DNA from 2 places in the Cryocola sp. 340MFSha3.1 genome. Region 2 is predicted to be linked to the other one. Evidence: predicted binding sites of a transcription regulator. Region 2 holds the regulator's gene; the other holds the start of a gene.
The links. The regulator HrcA, encoded in region 2, represses chaperone genes, less so after heat shock. The targets are predictions, from matches to a motif close to TTNGCACTCGNNNNNNNCGAGTGCNAA.
Positions count from the first base shown of each region.

Region 1 (10,526 bases), on a different contig from region 2:
GCCGTAGACGCCGATGCGGTCGACGAGACGGACGAACCGCGTACCGTCACGCTGACCGGGTTCGGTCCGCGCTGGGCGCCGCCCGCGGGCTCCTCGTCCGCCGATCCCGCTTAGGCTGGATGCATGCTGCTCGCCATCGACACGTCCGCCGGGACCAGCGTCGCCGTGGTCGACCGGGAGGGCGGGGTGCTCTCGGAGATCATCGAGACCGACACCATGCGCCATGCCGAGGTGATCGGCACCCTGATCGACGAGGCGCTGACGGTTGCGGGCATCGAGGTGCGCGCTCTGTCGGGCGTCGTCGCCGGGATGGGGCCGGGCCCGTTCACGGGACTCCGGGTCGGCATCGCCGCGGCGAAGGCGTTCGCGATCGGCGCGGGGAAGCCGCTCGTCCCCGTCGTCAGCCATGACGCCGTCGCCTACGACCGGTACGCGTCCGGACACGAGGGTCCGCTGCTGATCGTCACCGATGCCCGGCGCCGGGAACGGTATTGGACCGCCTACTCGGGCGTCGACGGTTTCGGTCTCCCGATCCGCCTCGGCGGGCCGGGCCTCGCCCGGCCGGACGAGCTGCCGCATCCCGACGTCGCTCGAGTCGACGCCGACGTCGTCCCCGCCGGCCGGCTCGGCCTGATCGCCGAGCTGCGCTACGCGAACCGGCTGCCCATGGATCCCGACGTCGCGCTCTACCTGCGCTCGCCGGATGTGACGCCGTCCGCCGGGCCGAAGCGGGTGACGGCGTGACCGATCCCGCCCGCACCGTGCACCAGCTGCGCCGCGCCGAGCCCGCCGACGTGCCGGCGATCATGGAGCTGGAGCGCAGCGTCTTCGAGAACGACGCGTGGTCGGAGCGCTCCATGCGCTCGGAAGTCGCCGGCGAGCACGGCTACTACCTCGTCGCGTTCGCACCGGAGTCGCCCGACCGCCTCGCCGGATATGCCGGACTCCTCGCCCCGCGCGGGGGAGGGGAGGGCGACATCCAGACCATCGCGGTCGCCCCGCACGCTCGCCGCCGCGGGCTGGGACGTCAGCTCATGCTCGCCCTGATCGCCGAGGCGCGGAAACGCGGCGCCCGCGAGGTGTTCCTCGAAGTGCGCGCCGACAACCCGGGCGCCCAGACCCTCTACCGCGACCTCGGTTTCGAGGAGATCGGCGTGCGCCCGAAGTACTACCAGCCGGACGGTGTGGATGCGATCGTGATGCGTCTCGCCGTCCCCAGTCCGGAGACCACCCTCGCATGACCAGTGCAGCATCCACTCGCCTCGATCCGGCGTCCGTGAAGGAGCCGCTCGTGCTCGGCATCGAGACGTCATGCGACGAGACCGGTGTGGGGATCGTCCGCGGCACGACGCTGCTCGCCAACACGATCGCGTCGTCGATGGAGGAGCACGCCCGCTACGGCGGCGTCGTCCCGGAGGTCGCCGCCCGCGCACATCTGGAGGCCCTGGAACCGACGCTGCGCACCGCCGTAGCGGACGCGGGGATCGAGCTGGCCGACGTCGACGCCATCGCTGTGACCAGCGGCCCCGGACTCTCGGGTGCGCTCATGGTCGGCGTCGGCGCGGCGAAGGCGCTCGCCGTCTCCCTCGGCAAGCCGCTGTATGCCGTCAACCACCTCGTCGGCCACGTCGGCGCCGATCTGCTCGACGCACAGGGGGGCCCGGGTCATCCCGTCGAGCTGCCGACGATCGCCCTGCTCGTCTCGGGCGGCCACACCTCCCTGCTGCTCGTCCGCGACCTCGTCTCGGACGTCGAGCTGCTCGGCGAGACCATCGACGACGCAGCCGGTGAGGCGTTCGACAAGGTCGCCCGCGTGCTCGGCCTGCCGTATCCCGGCGGCCCGCAGATCGACCGCGTCGCCACGGATGGCGACCAGAAGGCGATCCGCTTCCCGCGGGGGCTGACCCGGCCGAAGGACCTGGAGAAGCACCGGTACGACTTCTCCTTCTCCGGACTCAAGACCGCGGTCGCGCGCTGGGTCGAACAGCGTCAGGATGCCGGGGAAGAGGTGCCGGTCGCCGATGTCGCTGCGTCGTTCCGGGAGGCGGTGGCGGACGTGCTGATCACGAAGGCGCTCGCCGCATGCCGCGATCACGACGTGCCCCGGCTGCTGCTCGGCGGCGGTGTCGTGGCGAACGCCCGGGTGCGCCAGCTCGCCATCGCGCGGGCGGCCGAAGCCGGTGTCGCGCTGCGCATCCCGGCTCTTTCGCTGTGCACGGACAACGGCGCGATGATCGCGGCGCTGGGGGCGCAGCTGATCATGGCGGGTCACGGCCCGAGCGAGCTCACCTTCTCGGCGGACTCCACGCTCCCGGTGACGGAGATTCAGGTCACCGCCTGAGTGGTGCGTTGACACCCTCCCGGACCCCCTGCCACGATGGGTGTGATACAGCGTTCTCTCAGGAAATCCGTTTCCGCTGAGGCGCCGACCACCAGCTTCCCGCACCGAAGGAGATGGGTCTCATGACCGACCCGAACGCCCCCGTCGAACCGACGGACCCGAACTCGCAGAACGGATCGGTCCCGCCGCCGCCGCCCGCCCCGCCCGCGTCCGACACGGGGGCCGTGCCGCCGCCCGCGCCGGGTTACGGTCAGCAGCCGCCGGCTCCGGACTACGGTCAGCAGCCGCCCGCTCCCGGATACGGTCAGCAGCCGCCCGCGCCGGGATACGGCCAGCAGCCACCGGCCCCGGGATACGGCCAGCAGTACCAGCAGCCCTACGGCCAGCAGCCGGGCCAGCCCCAGCAGCCGTACGGCCAGCCGGCATACGGGCAGCCCGCCCCCGGCTACACCCAGCCCTACGGGCAGCCCGCCGCCAAGTCGCCGATCCTGAGCATCCTGTCGCTCGTCGGCGGCATCCTCGGCATCGTGCTCAACATCGCCTGGGGCATCGGCTTCCTGTTCGGTATCGCGGCGGTCGTGCTCGGCTTCATCGGCCGCAACAAGGAGCCGCAGGCCAAGGGCTTCTGGCTCACCGGCATCATCCTCGGCTTCGTGAGCATCGCGATCGCGATCATCTACTGGATCTTCCTCGCGATCATCTTCGCGAGCATCGCGAACTACCAGGGCACGTACTGAGCAAAGCCCTGTGAAGCGGTTCGCCGACGGCCTCAGAGCCGTTCGGCGAGCAGCGCCGTGTGCCGCCCGGCGACCCTGGTGAGGATCAGGGTCGCCGGGCGGTCGCCGTTGAGGCTCAGCCGGCGGCGCAGTGCGGCGGGGTCCACATCCACCCCCCGCTTCTTGATCTCGAGGGTGCCGATGCCGCGCTGACGGAGAGCCTTCTTCAGGTCCTTCTCGGCGTACGGGAGCGTTTCGAGAACGCGGAAGCCGGCCGCGAACGGGGTCTCGGCGGGCCGGTCGGTCGTGATGTAGGCGATCTGCTCCGAGAGCATCCTGCCGCCCAGCCTGCGTGTGAGATCGCCGATGAGGCGCGCTCGGATGACCGCGCCATCCGGCTCGTAGAGGTACTCCCCGAGCGGACCGGCCTCCTCGTCGGGACTGTCGGCATCGGCGGTCAGTTCGTCCGCCCGATCGCCGCGGAGCACGAGTGCGGCGCGGTGGATGCCGGGCCGGGCCAGCGCTCCGAACCAGAGGCCCAGCTCGACGACCTGTCCGTCGGCGGAGACCCACTGCGCCTCCGCCGTCGAGGGGATGAGGTCGCGGTCGAATCCCGGACCGAGCTTCAGGCCGACCGATCGGCCGGTGGCGAGCTCGTACGCGAAGCCGAGCGACGGCGTGTAGTCGTCGGGGTCGGTGAGGCGCTCCGTCTGCGTGTGCCCGGCGGTCCGTCGTGCCGGGTCGAGGAAGACGCCGTCGATCTCGCGCAGGTCGACGTCTTCCGCCCGCCGCTGCTCGACCCGAGCGCTGGGGAACGGGGCCAGGTTGAAGGAGGCGATGGCCGCGGTGACCTCGTCGGCCTCGATCGCCAGGACGTCCAGCTCGAGGGCGGCGAGGGCGAGAGCGTCGCCGCCGATCCCGCAGCCGAGGTCGGCGACACGGCGGATCCCCGCCGCGCGGAACCGTCCGGCATGCCGCGCGGCGACCGGCAGCCGGGTGGCCTGCTCCAGGCCGGCCTCGGTGAAGAGCATCTGCGACGCGAAGTCGCCGAACTTGGCCACGGCCTTACGGCGCAGTTTCGACTGCGTGAGAACGGCCGCGACCAGCGCGGGGGAGTGGCCCTGCTTGCGGAGGTCGCTGACGATCGCGAGCACGTCCCGCTCGCTGTCGTAGGGCGGAAGGGAGTCGAGCAGCCGCAGTCCCTCCGGGCTCAGGAGGGCGACCAGCTCGGAGCGTTCCATGCGCTCAACGCTACCCTGGACGTGCCGCCCCGCCCGGTCTGGCACTCACGTTGCGTGACTGCTAACGCACCCCCTAGACTCGTGTTAGCACTCTCAGTGCGAGTTTGCTAATCAGTCTTAGTAGAGACACTGTTCTTCACAGGAAAGGGGTCAACGTGTCGGTCTCCATCAAGCCGCTCGAGGATCGCATCGTCATCAAGCAGGTCGAGGCTGAGCAGACCACTGCTTCCGGTCTGGTCATCCCCGACACCGCCAAGGAGAAGCCGCAGGAGGGCGAGGTCGTCGCGGTGGGCCCTGGTCGCATCGACGACAACGGCAACCGCATCCCGCTCGATGTCGCCGTCGGCGACAAGGTCATCTACTCGAAGTACGGCGGCACCGAGGTGAAGTTCGGCGGCGAGGACTACCTCGTCCTGTCGGCCCGCGACGTGCTCGCGGTCGTCGTCCGCTGACGCACCCCCTCTTCTCGACGGCCCGGATGCTCTGAGCATCCGGGCCGTCGTGGTGTCTGCGGTCGCAGGTAGAGTCGGACGAGTGGCATCCTCCGACGACCTCAGCTCCCACCGCACATCCGGACTCGTCTACGCGGTCTCCGCGTACGTCCTGTGGGGCATCCTCCCGATCTACTTCCTGGCGCTCGCGCCCGCCTCGGCCTGGGAGATCGTCGGCTGGCGCGTGATCTTCTCTCTCGGGTTCTGCGCGATCGCCCTCACGGTGACCCGCTCCTGGCGCGCGTTCACGGCGCTGCTCACCGACAAGCGCGTCCTGTTCACGATGGGCCTCGCCGGCGCTCTCATCTACGTCAACTGGCAGACGTATGTGCTGGCGACGGTGAACGGCCACGTCGTCGAGGCGGCCCTCGGTTACTTCATCAACCCGATCGTCACGGTGTTCCTCGGCGTCGTCGTCCAGCGCGAGAAGCTGCGCGTCGCCCAGTGGGTCGCCGTCGGCGTGAGCGTCGTCGCCGTCATCGTCCTCGCCGTCGGCTACGGCTCGATGCCGTGGATCGCCCTCATCCTCGCCTTCTCGTTCGGCCTGTACGGGCTGATCAAGAAGCGCGTGGGCAACCGGGTGGATGCGCTCTCCGGTCTCACCCTCGAGACGATGTGGCTGACCCCGGTGGCCATCATCCAGCTCGTCGTCGTCGGCGTCACCGCCGGGCTCACCATCGGCACCGCGGGCGTGTGGCACACCGTTCTGCTCGTCGGCGCCGGCGTCATCACGGCCGTCCCGCTGCTGTTCTTCGCCGCGGCATCCCGTCGCCTCCCGCTCGTCTACATGGGCTTCATCCAGTACTTCGCTCCGTTCATCCAGTTCATCGTCGGCGTCGCCGTGCTGCACGAGGCGATGCCGCCGGAGCGCTGGGTCGGCTTCGCGATCGTCTGGCTCGCGCTGCTCATCCTGAGCATCGACATGATCGTCGCCGCGCGACAGGGCAAGCGGGCGGCGGAGCTCGACCTGGCCCCGGTGGACTGACCGCGAAGCGGCCGGAATATCCGTCCAGATTCTGCCGTTACCATTGAGCATCCACAGTCGCGCGTCCTCACACGGGATGCATCTTTGAAGGGGTGAGATGGATCAGGCGGATCCGTTCGGTTTCATCGGTTTGACCTACGACGACGTCATGCTCCTCCCCGGGCATACCGACGTCATCCCGAGTGAGGCGGACACGTCCACCCGCTTGACCAAGCGCATCTCGATGGCGACTCCGCTGCTCTCGAGCGCCATGGACACCGTCACCGAGTCGCGCATGGCCGTCGCCATGGCGCGCCAGGGCGGCATCGGCATCATCCACCGCAACCTCTCGATCGAGGACCAGGCGGCGCACGTCGACAAGGTCAAGCGGTCCGAGTCGGGCATGATCACCAACCCGGTGACCACGACCCCGGACGCGACCGTCGAAGAGGTCGACGCACTGTGCGGCCAGTTCCGCGTCAGCGGTCTCCCCGTCGTCGAGCCGGACGGCACCCTCGTCGGCATCATCACCAACCGCGACATGCGTTTCGTGTCGCCGTTCGAGCGGTCGACCACCAAGGTCCGCGACGTCATGACCCGTCAGCCACTGATCACGGCTCCGATCGGCATCGACCCGGACGCGGCCGTCGCCATCTTCGCCGAGCACAAGATCGAGAAGCTCCCCCTGGTGGACGCCGACGGCAAGCTCGGCGGCCTCATCACGGTGAAGGACTTCGACAAGAGCGAGAAGTACCCCGACGCCACGAAGGACGACGAGGGCCGGCTCCGTGTCGGCGCCGCGATCGGCTTCTTCGGCGACGCCTGGCAGCGCGCGATGACCCTGGTCGACGCGGGCGTCGACGTGATCGTCGTCGACACCGCCAACGGCGACAGCGCCGGCGTTCTCGACATCATCCGCCGCCTCAAGGCCGAGCCCCGCGCGTCGCACGTCGACGTCATCGGCGGCAACGTCGCCACCCGTTCGGGCGCGCAGGCGCTCATCGACGCGGGCGCCGACGCCATCAAGGTCGGTGTCGGCCCTGGCTCCATCTGCACCACGCGCGTCGTCGCCGGTGTGGGTGTGCCCCAGGTGACCGCGGTCTACGAGGCGTCGCTCGCGGCGCGCGAGGCCAACGTCCCGCTCATCGCCGACGGCGGCCTCCAGTATTCGGGCGACATCGCGAAGGCGCTCGTCGCCGGTGCGGACAGCGTCATGCTCGGATCGCTGCTGGCCGGCACCTCCGAGTCGCCGGGCGAGCTCGTGTTCGTCAACGGCAAGCAGTTCAAGAACTACCGCGGGATGGGGTCGCTCGGCGCTCTGCAGACGCGCGGCAAGAAGACCTCCTACTCGCGTGACCGCTACTTCCAGGCGGATGTGCCGAGCGACGAGCAGCTGATCGCCGAGGGCATCGAGGGTCAGGTGCCGTTCCGCGGCCCGCTCTCCGCCGTCGCCTACCAGCTCGTCGGCGGACTGCGGCAGTCGATGTTCTACGTCGGCGCCCGCACCATCCCGGAGCTCAAGCAGAACGGCAAGTTCGTGCGCATCACCGCGGCGGGGCTCAAGGAGTCGCACCCGCACGACGTGCAGATGGTCGTGGAGGCTCCGAACTACCGTCGCTGACGCGCAGATCCCGGTCTGAGAAACCGCCGCCCGTTCCCTCGGGCGGCGGTTTCGTTTAGTCTGGAAGGCTTTGCCCGCCTCCCAGATCAGGATCACTCCATGAGCCACATCGACGTCTCCGGCGTCTCCTACACGCTCGCCGACGGCCGGCCGCTGCTCGACGACGTCTCGTTCCGGGTCGGGGATGGGCGCGTCGGCGCTCTGATCGGCGCGAACGGCGCGGGCAAGTCGACCCTGCTGCGCATCATCCGGGGTGAACTCCGGCCCGACGCGGGCGGCGTCGTCATCGACGGCGGCCTCGCGGTGATGGACCAGTTCGTCGGACACGTCCGCGACGACCGGACGGTGAACGACCTGCTGGTGGGAGTGGCTCCGAAGGCGGTGAAGGCCGCGGCCGAAGCGCTGGAGGCGGCCGAGAACGCCATCATCGAGCGCGACGAGACCGACACACAGCTGCGATATGCGAACGCGCTTGCCGAGTACGCCGACGCGGGCGGATACGAGCAGGAGGTCGTCTGGGACCAGTGCACGGTCGCCGCGCTCGGGGTCCCGTTCGAGCGTGCCCGATACCGCGCGGTCCGGACCCTGTCGGGCGGAGAGCAGAAGAGGTTGGTGCTGGAGGCGCTGCTGCGCGGTCCGGAACAGGTGCTGCTGCTCGACGAGCCGGACAACTACCTCGACGTGCCGGCCAAGCGCTGGCTGGAGGAGCAGCTCCGGGCGACGCACAAGACGGTGCTGGTCGTCTCGCACGACCGCGAGCTGCTCGCCAATGCGGCCGACCGCATCATCACGCTGGAGCTGGGGGCCGCCGGCAACACGACGTGGACGCACGGGGGAGGTTTCGCCGGCTACCACGACGCCCGGCGCGAGCGCATGGAGCGGCTCGAGGAGCTTCGCCGCCGGTGGGATGAGGAGCACGCGAAGCTGAAGGCGCTCGTGCTGCGCTTCAAGGAGAAAGCCAAGTACAACAGCGACCTCGCGAACGCCTACCAGGCCGCACAGACCCGGCTCGCCCGCTTCGAGACGGCCGGTCCGCCGCAGGCGGTGCCGCGCGAACAGAACGTCCGGATGCGCTTGACCGGCGCACGCACCGGCCGTCGCGTGCTCGAATGCACAGATCTCGAACTGACCGGGCTCATGCGGCCGTTCGACGCCGAGGTCTGGTTCGGTGAGCGCGTCGCGGTGCTCGGCTCGAACGGGTCTGGGAAGTCGCACTTCCTCCGGCTGCTCGCGGCCGGCGGCACGGATCCGGACCCGTCGGCCGGGCATCTCGCCGCGGCGGAGAACGCAGGCGCTCCCGTCCCGCATACGGGCAACGCCAAACTCGGCGCCCGCGTCGCTCCCGGTCTGTTCGCGCAGGCTCACGAGCATCCCGAACTGGTCGGACGGACGCTGCTGGAGATCCTGCATCGCGGAGACGAACGCCGCGATGGGATGCCCCGGGAGGCCGCGAGCCGGGTCCTCGATCGGTATGGTCTCGCCGGTGCCGCCGAGCAGACGTTCGACTCGCTGTCGGGCGGCCAGCAGGCGCGGCTGCAGATCCTGCTGCTCGAACTCTCCGGTGCGACGCTGCTGCTGCTCGACGAGCCGACCGACAACCTCGACCTGGTCTCGGCCGAGGCGCTCGAGGAGGGCCTCGCCGGCTTCGAGGGCACGGTGATCGCGGTCACGCACGACCGCTGGTTCGCTCGCGGGTTCGACCGCTTCCTGGTGTTCGGTTCCGACGGGGCGGTCTACGAGACCGACGAGCCGGTGTGGGACGAGCGGCGGGTCAGCCGCGCGCGCTGAGCTCGGCGATCCGGTCGATCGCCTCGGTGAGGACCTCCGGAGAGCACGCCAGGTTGAGGCGGATGAAACCGGCGCCGGGCGCACCGAACTCGATGCCGGGATTGACGGCGACGCGGGCCTCCTCGAGGATGCGCGTGGCAGGGTCGTCGCCCCAGCCGAGGGCGCGCAGATCGATCCAGGCCAGGTAACTGGCGAGCGGCTCCCGGTAGCGGGCGCGCGGCAGACGGTCGGTCAGCAGGACGGACAGCAGTTCGCGGTTGGTCTCGATTGCCCGCAGCACGTCGTCGAGCCAGGGTCGCCCATCCCGGAAGGCCGCTTCGGTGGCGATCCGGCCGAAGTGGCTGGTGCGCACCTCCACCTCGATGGGCAGGGCGTGGATGCGCTCGGCCTGCTCCGGCGACGCCGTCACGAACAGTGCGCACTTCAGGCCGGCCAGGTTCCAGGCCTTGCTGGCGGAGTGAGCGGCCACGCCGATCCGCCGCGCCTCCTCCGACACGGAGAGGAACGGCGTGAACGTCGCGTCGGTGTGCGTGAGCGGTGCGTGCACCTCGTCGCTCACGACGAACACACCGTGGTGGGCCGCCAGCGCGGCGACCGCCTCCAGCTCGGCGCGCGGGTGGACCAGACCGAGCGGATTGTGCGGGTTGCAGAGCAGGAACGCCTTCGCCCCACCCGCGAACGCCCGCTCCAGACCGGCGAGATCGAGCGCCCACCCGCGGCCGTCGGTCCCGCCTTCGAGGAGCGGCACCTCCTCGACCACACCCCCGGCCTCGGGGATCAGCTCGAAGAACGGCGGATAGACCGGCGGGGTGATGACCACGCGGTCGCCCGGCTCGATCAGCATCTGCAGGGCCTCGACGATCACCACGCTCACGTCGGTGGTGGTCCGCGTCTGCGCGGGGTCGACCTCCCAGCCCCACCGGTCGCGCGCGAAGTCGACGAACGCCCGCTGCGTGCGGTCGTCCGGCCCGATATAGCCGGTGTCGCTGCGGTCGACGGCCGCGTGCAGGGCCGCGGCGATCGGCGGGGCGAGCGGGTAGTCCATCTCGGCGACGAACAGCGGGAGGACGTCGTCGGGGTACGCGCGCCATTTCTCACTGGTGCGCTGGCGGAGACGGCTGAGGGGTTCGGCTTCGACGGTCACGAGACCACCTTTCCACAGGCCCCCGACGCCGAACAGGCGCGCGGCCTAGACTGAAGCGCGTGAGTATGGAGATCGAGATCGGCCGCGCCAAGCGCGCCCGCCGTGTGTACGCCTTCGACGACGTCGCCGTGGTTCCCAGCCGGCGCACCCGCGACCCGGAGGACGTCTCGGTCTCGTGGACGATCGACGCCTACCAGTTCTCCATCCCGTTCATCGCGGC
Region 1 covers NZ_KB911088.1:920,723-931,248, forward strand. The annotation lists gene tsaE (tRNA (adenosine(37)-N6)-threonylcarbamoyltransferase complex ATPase subunit type 1 TsaE) at 1-114, shown strand, start outside; gene tsaB (tRNA (adenosine(37)-N6)-threonylcarbamoyltransferase complex dimerization subunit type 1 TsaB) at 124-744, shown strand; gene rimI (ribosomal protein S18-alanine N-acetyltransferase) at 741-1,241, shown strand; gene tsaD (tRNA (adenosine(37)-N6)-threonylcarbamoyltransferase complex transferase subunit TsaD) at 1,238-2,341, shown strand; gene H284_RS0115515 (DUF4190 domain-containing protein) at 2,464-3,078, shown strand; gene H284_RS0115520 (class I SAM-dependent methyltransferase) at 3,111-4,298, opposite strand; gene groES (co-chaperone GroES) at 4,454-4,750, shown strand; gene rarD (EamA family transporter RarD) at 4,833-5,774, shown strand; gene guaB (IMP dehydrogenase) at 5,872-7,374, shown strand; gene H284_RS0115540 (ABC-F family ATP-binding cassette domain-containing protein) at 7,474-9,162, shown strand; gene H284_RS0115545 (MalY/PatB family protein) at 9,146-10,306, opposite strand; gene H284_RS0115550 (GuaB3 family IMP dehydrogenase-related protein) at 10,372-10,526, shown strand, end outside.
Region 1: the regulator HrcA is predicted to act here: its motif matches at 4,337-4,363, upstream of groES (co-chaperone GroES).

Region 2 (10,526 bases):
CGTCGACTTCACCTACGAGGTCTCCCGGTCCCTCGCCGCGTGCGAGGGAGCCATCCTGCTCGTCGACGCCGCCCAGGGCATCGAGGCGCAGACGCTCGCGAACCTGTACCTGGCACTGGAGAACGACCTCACCATCGTCCCCGTGCTCAACAAGATCGACCTGCCGGCGGCCGACCCGGACAAGTACGCGCAAGAGCTGGCGAGCCTCATCGGCGGGAAGCCCGAGGACGTGCTCCGCGTGTCCGGCAAGACAGGGATGGGCGTCGAGGCGCTCCTCGACCGCGTCGTCGCCGAGATCCCGGCCCCGGTGGGCGACGCCAACGCCCCGGCCCGAGCGATGATCTTCGACTCCGTCTACGACAGCTACCGCGGCGTCGTGACCTACGTCCGCATGGTGGACGGCAAGCTCCAGCCGCGCGAGCGCATCCAGATGATGTCCACCCGCGCCACGCACGAGATCCTCGAGATCGGCGTGTCCGCTCCAGAGCCCACGCCGTCGAAGGGTCTCGGAGTCGGCGAGGTCGGCTACCTGATCACCGGCGTGAAGGACGTCCGCCAGTCGAAGGTCGGCGACACGATCACGACCGCCGCGAAGCCCGCCACCGATGCGCTCCCCGGCTATACCGAGCCGAAGCCCATGGTGTTCTCGGGCCTCTACCCGATCGACGGCAGCGACTATCCGGAGCTGCGCGAGGCCCTCGACAAGCTGAAGCTGTCGGACGCCGCGCTCGTCTACGAACCGGAGACCTCGGTCGCGCTCGGTTTCGGCTTCCGCTGCGGCTTCCTCGGCCTCCTGCACCTGGAGATCATCACCGAGCGGCTGTCGCGCGAGTTCGGCCTCGACCTCATCACCACCGCCCCGAGCGTGATCTACGAGGTCACCACCGAGGACAAGAAGACCGTCACCGTGACCAACCCGAGCGAGTTCCCGGGCGGCAAGATCGAGAAGGTGGAGGAGCCGGTCGTCAAGGCCGCCATCCTCGCGCCGAAGGACTACGTCGGCGTCATCATGGAGCTCTGCCAGAGCCGCCGCGGCTCCCTGCTCGGCATGGAGTACCTCGGTGAGGACCGCGTCGAGATCCGCTACACGATGCCGCTCGGCGAGATCGTCTTCGACTTCTTCGACCAGCTGAAGTCGAAGACGGCCGGCTACGCCTCCCTCGACTACGAGCCGTTCGGCGAGCAGGAGTCCGACCTCGTCAAGGTCGACATCCTGCTGCAGGGAGAGACGGTGGATGCGTTCAGCGCCATCGTCCACCGCGACAAGGCCTACGCCTACGGCACGATGATGGCGTCCCGCCTGCGCGAGCTGATCCCGCGCCAGCAGTTCGAGGTCCCCATCCAGGCCGCCATCGGCGCCCGCATCATCGCGCGCGAGAACATCCGCGCGATGCGCAAGGACGTTCTTGCCAAGTGCTACGGCGGTGACATCACCCGCAAGCGCAAGCTCCTCGAGAAGCAGAAGGAGGGCAAGAAGCGCATGAAGATGGTGGGCCGCGTCGAGGTCCCCCAGGAGGCCTTCATCGCGGCGCTCTCCGGCGACACGGAGAAGAAGGACAAGAAGTAGCTAGAGCCGAATCATTCGTGAAGGAGGGGCTTTGATGTCAGGATCGACGGCCCCACCCCAGCGAATGTCCAGGAAATAGGGACATGAGTCACCCGAAATTGCTGGACGACGGAGTCCCTTACTTCGGGAGCGCCCAAGTTGGGACGAATATCGAAATAGCCCGCCCGTGCCCTTATTCACGCGGCTCGTCCTCCGCCGCTCCGCGCAGCTGGTCTAGTGCTGCGAGAGCCACAGCCCGGCGGTTCTGCCAGGTGTCCTCAGGGCCATCGAAGTCGTTGGCGGTCATTCTTGGTCCGCTAAGTTCGTGAGGGTTGAGCTTAGCTCGTGTCGCTAACCAGTCGAGCCCTAGGAATGCCTCGATAGTCGCATCTGGCAGACCGGTGAGACTTGAGACTGGATCCTGCACGCCTATCGGATGAGCGGAGCCGACCAGGGCTGCTAGTGCGTCCACTACATCTGAGGCCCCGGACGTGACTTGCTGGCGGTACCACTCGCGTGACGCTTGCGGGTCGATAGCTAGCCAGAGCCACAGCAATCTTCGGGTCTCGCGAGTTCTGAGTCGCTCAGGACGGCCGTCTGCGGACAGGCGATCGCTGATCCGCACGCTCGCATAACTCCTGAGGTCGTCAAGTTGCCGTTGATTCAGCCTGGCTTCTGAAAGTAGATCCGCAGTTAGCTGCGCTGCGACGACTGGGTCTCCCGGGCAGTCCCACAGTTCGTTCGCGAGCGCGACAACTCGATCGTCCGCGATCGCCAAACGGAACAAGAGCCCACGGAGTGTCTGCCTGCTCGAAAGCAGATCCTCGTCGTCCGCGAGCTGCGACTTGTCCGCGACCCACTGCAAGATTGGTTGTGTCCGTGAGTGGTTCTCTTGCACCCAGCGCTCGACTCGAGGAGCGATCTGAGAAGACTGTTCGAGCAGTGCGGCCTCAACTTTGGCCCTCGCCTCAATAGCTTCACGCGCCGCGGTGTGGAGCACTACTTCTTCTAAACCAGTCGCAAGCACCCGTTCGGTGAGCTCTTCTACGGGTACATCCAATGCGAAGTAGCGCTCGAAGAAGTCTGGGTGACCAATCCCGCGTCGATTGCGCACGCTGTCCAAGCTGGAACTCACCGCCCGAGCGTTCCGGGCACCCTCTACGGTAGGAAATATTCGCGCCAGGACTCCGAACAGGAGTTCGCCGTCTTCGCGGGAACCCGCGACGGTGTCGAGGTGCTCCCTCCACCATTCACTCGCTTCCGCCGGGTCATCGTTACGATGTTCCGCGAACCAGATGGCGTCTGGAAACAATCGAGATCTATGGCTGACTAGGAATTCGGCAAGACGCGGCCATTCCAGGCATGCCCAGCGGATGATTGCAAAATCGAAGAAGTCAACGTCCTCCTTGAGTGGCGGGTAGAGCAGTCGAACGTGTGTCAGCCATCTCTCGACCTTGCGAGGAGTAGTCAGCGCGGGCGCCATGTATAGCTGGAAAGTGAACGCGAACTCTGCCCCCCGTTGCGTGGTGCGACCGGTCAGGTCGCTCTCAACTATCGGATCGAGCACGCTATCCACCGCCATATTCAGCTGTCGCGGCCTCAGCGGCGGCATGTCAACGCGAACTTGAACCATCTTTTCGAGATACTCGCGTGCCCGATGAGCTGACTTTCCAACGATCCCAGATTCGGCGATGAGATCGAGAAGGGACGTTTCGTCGTAAGCGAGTAGGTAGTGGACGTTTGGGAGGCGCCCCACTTGACGGATTAGCCGCATTAGTTCCAATACCTCGGCGGGCGTAAGTCTGTCTATATCATCGATGACCATCAAGATTGGTGTGTCTAACCTGCGGAGCGCTGTCTCCGCCTGGCTCTGGGTGCGCCACCAATCGCCGACTCCCATCTGATGGGCAAGCGCCTCAAGCCCCTTTGATGAGTCCAAGCCGGCGGCTGCCGTTAGCGAGCCAAACGGCGCCAAGGAGGCAAGCAGCCTCCCAAGGGCCGCGCGCGAGTCGTCCCAGCGTTGCCCGGTCGGGATTGCCGCGCGAAGTTGCACAAAGAACGCCGCCGTCAAGGAATCGAGAGACGAATAGCGCCACGGGTTCAGCTGGCCAATTGCCCAGGCCTCACTCGACTTCCCTGAACGAGCCAACTCGTTCATAACAGTGACGAGTACCGAAGTCTTTCCGGCACCCCACGGGCCGGCGAGACCAATCACACTTGAGTCTCGGCTAACGCGGACTTCGCTCAGGACGCGCACCAGCGAGTTCACGAACGCAAGTCGGTCGTAATCGTCCGTGGCTTCGAGGTCGACAGGCTGATCAGCCCAAGCTTGCGGTCTTTTAGGACTTGGTTCTGCGTGGTCGACAGGGAGCTTCGGCGCGATTCTGTAGCCGACGGCGATGACTAACACGGATATGAGAGCCAGCGCGAACGGACTGCTCGCATACAGCACGCCGATAATCCATTGATGCACGGCACCGTCTGAGTGATGGTCCCATTCGGAAAGCGCGATGATCGCGATACCACATAAATACAAGACCGAGATAGCAACTGCTAAGCGGACTACCAGGCGCATGTGCCCACGATACTTTGTGACACCTTCCGGCTGGCGAACCCCCGTTTCGCGAACCCGCTCGACATGGCGGATGATGAATATATGCGCCGCTCGACGTTCACCGACCAACCCGTCACGTACGGGGCGGTCGGCGGCACCCAGGCGGCCGATCTGCTGTACTACCCGCCGAAGGGCTACAAGCCGCTGGAGCGTAGCATCCGGCTGGGCAGCGGGGACGAGCGGTTCGAGACCGCGGCGACCGCGCTCATGGCGTGGGGCGTGCAGAAGGGCAGCGGGATCCAGGTGACGGATGTGCGCGAGGGAACCGGCGTGCAGTACGAGGGCGTCGAGTTCGGTCCGGACGGCACGCCCGTCCGCATGCGCGAGAACCGTCCGGAGGAGGACGTGTTCGCCGACGACGGCACCCCGTTCGTCCGCAACGGCATGACCGCTGTGCTCAAGATCCCGTTCGGCCCGTTCCGCGTGTCCGCACCGATCCGCGTCGTCTACGTCGTCGACGAGCCGCACCGGCGCGGGTTCGCCTACGGGACTCTTCACGGGCATCCCGAGAGCGGCGAGGAGCTGTTCTTGGTCGAGCAGCGCGACGACGGCACGGTCTGGTTCGTGCTGCGCGCCCTGTCGCGGCCCTCCAACGCGTTCTACCGTCTGGTCGCGCCGGTGCTGGCGATGGTCCAGCGCCGCTACACGGCGAAGTACCTGCGCGCGCTCCACCCCGTCCGGTCTGCCTGATGCCGAGCGTCCTCCCCATCGGCGACCCCGCGCCGGCCGACGGCCTGCTGCCCGCGAGCGCCGCCGACGGCGCGCACGAACGCGACTTCGGCGTCTACCTTCACGTGCCGTTCTGCCGGGTGCGCTGCGGCTACTGCGACTTCAACACGTACACGGCGACCGAGCTCCGCGGAGTCTCGCAGTCGGACTACGCGGGTCATGCCGTGCGTGAGGTCGGATTCGCCGCCGATGCCCTGCGCGCGAGCGGCGTGCCCGACCGCACGGTGTCGACGGTGTTCTTCGGCGGCGGGACGCCGACACTGCTTCCGCCCGGCGACCTCGCCGCGATGCTCGGCGCCGTGCGCGACGCGTGGGGTCTGGCCGACGGCGCCGAGGTCACCACCGAGGCGAATCCGGACTCCGTGGATGCGGACGACCTGCAGCGACTCGCCGACGCCGGGTTCACCCGGGTGTCGTTCGGGATGCAGTCCGCCGTCCCACACGTGCTGGAGACGCTGGAGCGTACGCACGACCCTGCTCGCATCCCGCTGGTGGTCGGCTGGGCGCGTGAAGCCGGCCTGCAGGTCAGTCTCGACCTGATCTATGGGACGCCGGGGGAGTCGCTCGACGACTGGTCGCGCAGCCTCGACACCGCCCTCGCCTGCGAGCCGGACCACCTGTCCGCCTACGCGCTGATCGTCGAGCAGGGCACCAAGCTGGCACGACAGATCCGCTCCGGGCAGGTGCCGGAGCCCGACGACGACCTCGAAGCCGACATGTACGAGCTGGCGGACACGCGCCTCTCCGACGCCGGCTACGAGTGGTACGAGGTCAGCAACTGGGCGACCGGCGCATCCCACCGGTCCCGCCACAATCTCGCCTACTGGCTCGGCCACGACTGGTGGGGGGTCGGACCCGGGGCGCACAGCCACGTCGGCGGCGTCCGCTGGTGGAACGTGAAGCACCCCGCGGCCTACGCACAGCGCGTGCTGGCGGGGGAGTCGCCCGCAGCGGGCCGGGAGACACTCGACGCCGAGACCCGGCGGGTGGAGCGGGTGCTGCTGCTCTCGCGCATCCGCGACGGGCTGCGCACGGCCGAACTGGGAGAGGCGGGCCGGCACGAGGTGCCCGGTCTGATCGCCGACGGTCTGGTGGACGGAAGAGCCGCCCTCCGCGGATCGATCGTTCTGACCCTGCGGGGGCGGCTCCTGGCCGACGCGGTGGTGCGGCGGCTGCTGGCGGACGAGGCCGCCTGAGAGGTGCGTCGCGTCTAGCTGACGAACCGGATGGCGATCGGGTACGTGTAGTACTCGCCCTGGTTGGCCTTCACAGCTGCGATGATGCTGAACACGATGTTGAGCACCCACGCGGCGAGGATGACGAAGATCCCGATGAAGACGATCGAGAGCAGTCCGCCGACGACGTACGCGATGAAGATGGTGATCTGGAAGTTCAGGGCGGTCGCGGTGTGGGCGCGGACGAACGGCCCGCGGTCCTTCAGCACCAGGTAGCCGATGAGCGCCGGGATCCAGTTGAACAGGATGCCGCCGATCTGGACGAGCGTCGCCCAGAGCTTCTCGTCGGCGGGGCTGAGCTGCTGCGCGCCGCCTCCGTAAGGCTGCTGGGGTGGCGGCGGCGGGGGTGTCGCGGACATGGCGCGGTTCTCCTCAAGAGCTGGGGATGGACGTGTTCGGCCCCCAGCCTAGGGCGCGGGGGCGCAGGCTGAAAAGAGCCTGAACGCGCCGACGCCCGGCTGGGGACCGAATGCCGCCCGGCTGGAGCTACTTGATGAAGCGGAAGTTCACCGGGTACCGGTACGTGCCTCCGCTGTTCACGCGGACGAAGCCGAGGATCGAGAACACCAGGTTGATGATGTACAGCGCCCACGGGATGAGCAGGCCGAACAGCAGGTAGCCGATCCCGTAGGTGAAGCTGCCGATGATCACGCCGATGATCTGCGAGGCCACCCAGGCGATGATCCACGTGATCTGCCAGTTGAGGGCCTCCTTGGCCTCCTGGTTGGTGAGGCGGCCGCGGTCCTTGAACACGAGCCAGATGATCAGCGACGGGAGGATCCAGAGGATGCCGCCGAGGTGAGCGAATGCGGCCCACTGCTTGTCCTGCGCGGCGTCGAGCGGGGCGGCGGGTGCGGCGGCGTACGGCTGCTGCCCGGCGGGCTGGCCGTACGGCTGCTGGGGAGGGACGTTGGAGTAGGGCTGCTGGGGCGGAACGCCGCCGGGCTGCTGCGGGGGGACCCCACCCGCAGGGTCGGTCGGCTGGTTCGGGTCGGTCATTCGGCGGAACCCTTTCGTGATCGGCTGCGACGGTGCGTCGAACCGGTGAGCATACGGTACTGCGGCCGTGTCACAGGCAGCAATCATCCGCGCCGCGTTTCGACGCGGTAGGATTGGCACTCAGGAAGAGCGAGTGCTAAACGGTCGACGGGAGGCGGAGATGGTCTCGGAACGCAGCCTCGAAGTGTTGCGCGTCATCGTCCAGGACTACGTGGCGTCGCGCGAGCCGGTCGGTTCGAAGAGCATCGTCGAGCGCCACTCCTTCGGTGTGTCCGCCGCGACGATCCGCAACGACATGGCGCTGCTGGAGGAAGAGGAGCTGATCGCGGCCCCGCACACGTCCTCCGGGCGCGTCCCCACCGACAAGGGCTACCGGCTGTTCGTCGATCACCTGGCAGAGATGCGTCCGCTCACCTCGGCCCAGCGCACCGCGATCGAGACGTTCCTCGGCCAGTCGGTCGACCTCGACGATGTACTCTCGCGGACCGTCCGGCTGCTCTCCCAGCTGACCAATCAGGTCGCGCTGGTGCAGTATCCGTCGGTCGCGCGCTCCCGCATCCGGCACATCGAGCTGGTCGCGCTCGCGTCGCACCGCCTGCTGAGCGTGCTCATCACCGATTCCGGCGCCGTCGAGCAGCGCGTGATCGAGCTCCCGGCCGATCTGAGCGATGAGGATGTGGCCGAGATCCGCGGCGCGATCAACGGCGCGGCGGCGGGGCTGACCCTGGCGGAGGCCGCCACGCGGCTGCGCGAACTGCCCGATGCCCTCACGGAGCGCACGCGCGCCCTGGTGGAGCCCGTGGCGAGCGCACTCCTCGACCAGATCGCGGCCAATCGGCAGGAGAAGCTGGTCATGGCAGGCGCGGCGAACCTGGTGCGCACCGAGCTCGACTTCCCCGGAACCATCACCCCGGTCCTCGAAGCGATCGAGGAGCAGGTCGTCCTGCTCCGGCTGTTCGACGAGATGGCCACCGACCAGCACGGCGTCGCCGTCAGCATCGGCCGCGAGAACGCCGGTTTCGGGCTGACGGAAGCATCCGTGCTCTCCAGCGGTTACAGTGCGGCGGGATCGGATGTGGCCCGCGTCGGGCTCCTCGGACCGCTCCGCATGGACTACTCGGGCAACATGGCCGCCGTCCGCGCGGTCGCCCGCTACCTCTCCCGGCTGCTCGGCGACCAGTAGGCCGCACCAGCATCCGGCGATCACCACACGCGACGAAAGAAGAAGGAACAGCCCCACGTGGCCGACCACTACGAAGTCCTCGGCGTCGAGCGCGACGCCAGCCCCGATGAGATCAAGAAGGCGTACCGCCGACTGGCGCGCGAGCTCCACCCGGACGTGAATCCCAGCGCCGAGGCGCAGGAGCGCTTCAAGCTCGTCACGCACGCGTACGACGTGCTCAGCGACCCGCAGCAACGGCAGCAGTACGACCTGGGCGGCTCCGGCGGCTTCGGCGGAGGCGCGGGCGGAGCCGACTTCGCCGGCTTCAGCGACATCTTCGAGACGTTCTTCGGCGGAGGCGGCGGTGCGAGCCGCGGTCCGCGGTCCCGCCGGGAGCGCGGACAGGACGCCCTGTTGCGCGTCGAGGTCGACCTCGACGAGGTCATTTTCGGCACCCACCGCGACCTGGAGGTCGACACGGCCGTGGTCTGCGAGACCTGCAACGGCTCGTGCTGCCAGCCGGGCACGCAGCCGGTGACGTGCGACATCTGCCACGGCACCGGCAGCATCCAGCGCTCCGTCCGGTCGCTGCTCGGCAACGTGATGACGTCGAGCCCCTGCGGCACCTGCCGCGGCTACGGCACCGTCATCGCGACGCCGTGCGTCACCTGCCAGGGGCAGGGTCGGGTGCGCGCGCGTCGGACCGTCCCGGTCGACATCCCCGCGGGCGTCGACACGGGCCTGCGCCTGCAGATGCCGGGCAGCGGCGAGGCCGGCCCGGCCGGCGGCCCCAACGGCGACCTCTACCTCGAGATCAAGGTCAAGCACCACGACGTCTTCAGCCGCGACGGCGACGACCTGCTCTGCACGCTGGAGCTGTCGATGACGGATGCGATCCTCGGAACGACCGCGACGGTGAAGGCGCTCGACGGCGACATCCGGCTCGAGCTCAAGCCCGGCACGCAGTCCGCCGACATCATCACGGTGAAGGACCGCGGGATCACGCACCTCCGCGGCACCGGCCGCGGCGACCTCCGGGTCGGCATCCAGGTGGTCACTCCGACGAAGCTCGACCACAAGGAGAAGGACCTGATCAAGAAGTTCGCCGCGGCCCACAAGGGTCCGGAGCCGTCGCTGGCCCGGTTCCAGCAGGGGCTGTTCGCGAAGCTGCGCGACCGGTTCCTGAACCTCTAGCGGGTCATGGCGTCCCTCTACCTGCGTGAGGACCTCGACGACGTCGAGGTCGGCTCCCGGCTGTCGCTGACCGGCGCCGAAGCGAAGCACGCCGCGACCGTGAACCGCACGCGACCGGGGGAGTCGGTGCTCATCGGCAACGGACGCGGGCTCGTCGCGTCGGGCGAGGTGCTCGTCTCGACGAACACCGAGCTGACGATCGACGTCGAGTCGGTCTCGCGCGTCGAGCGCGAGACCCCGACGATCACGCTGGTGCAGGCGCTCGCCAAGGGCGACAGGGATGAGCTCGCGATCCAGGCCGCTACCGAGCTCGGTGTGGATGCGGTGGTGCCGTGGGCCGCATCCCGTTCGGTCTCGCGCTGGGAGGGCACCAAAGTCGCGAAGGGCCGGGAGCGCTGGGCGACGATCGTGCGGGAGGCAGCCAAACAGTCCATCCGGGCCTGGACGCCCGAGGTCGGCGAGCTGGCGACGACGAAGCAGATCGCTGCGCTGGCGGCGTCGGCGCGGGTGCTCGTCCTCGAGCCGGACGCGACGGAGCCCCTGACCGCCGTCGAGCCGGACGGCCGTGACCTGGTGCTCGTCGTCGGTCCGGAGGGCGGGATCGCGCCGCAAGAGCTGGCCGCCTTCCGCGACGCGGGCGCCGAACTCGTGCGCCTGGGCTCCACGGTGCTCCGCACCTCGACCGCCGGCCCCGCAGCCCTCGCCGTCCTCAACGCGTCTCTCCACCGCTGGTGACCCTACCCCTCGCACTCACCCCCACCGTCGAGTCCGCAAACTTTGCACGCTCTGAGGGGGTTCCGTGTGCAAAGTTTGCGGACTCGACGGCGGGCGGACGGCCAAGGGGACGGACTCGGCCGAGCGTCGGAGGGGGCGAATAGGATAGGGGTATGGCAGAGACGGAGCGTTCGATCTTCTCCCGCATCATCGCGGGCGAGATCCCGGCCGACGTGGTGTACGACTCGGAGCGCCTGATCGCGTTCCGCGACATCGCCCCGAAGGCCCCCGTGCACCTCCTCGTCGTGCCCAAGACGGAGCAGTACCGAGACG
Region 2 covers NZ_KB911087.1:187,755-198,280, reverse strand. The annotation lists gene lepA (translation elongation factor 4) at 1-1,567, shown strand, start outside; gene H284_RS20625 (KAP family P-loop NTPase fold protein) at 1,740-4,121, opposite strand; gene H284_RS0100985 (DUF1990 domain-containing protein) at 4,185-4,850, shown strand; gene hemW (radical SAM family heme chaperone HemW) at 4,850-6,085, shown strand; gene H284_RS0100975 (DUF4870 domain-containing protein) at 6,100-6,483, opposite strand; gene H284_RS0100970 (DUF4870 domain-containing protein) at 6,611-7,123, opposite strand; gene hrcA (heat-inducible transcriptional repressor HrcA) at 7,284-8,306, shown strand; gene dnaJ (molecular chaperone DnaJ) at 8,364-9,479, shown strand; gene H284_RS0100955 (16S rRNA (uracil(1498)-N(3))-methyltransferase) at 9,486-10,214, shown strand; gene H284_RS0100950 (histidine triad nucleotide-binding protein) at 10,367-10,526, shown strand, end outside.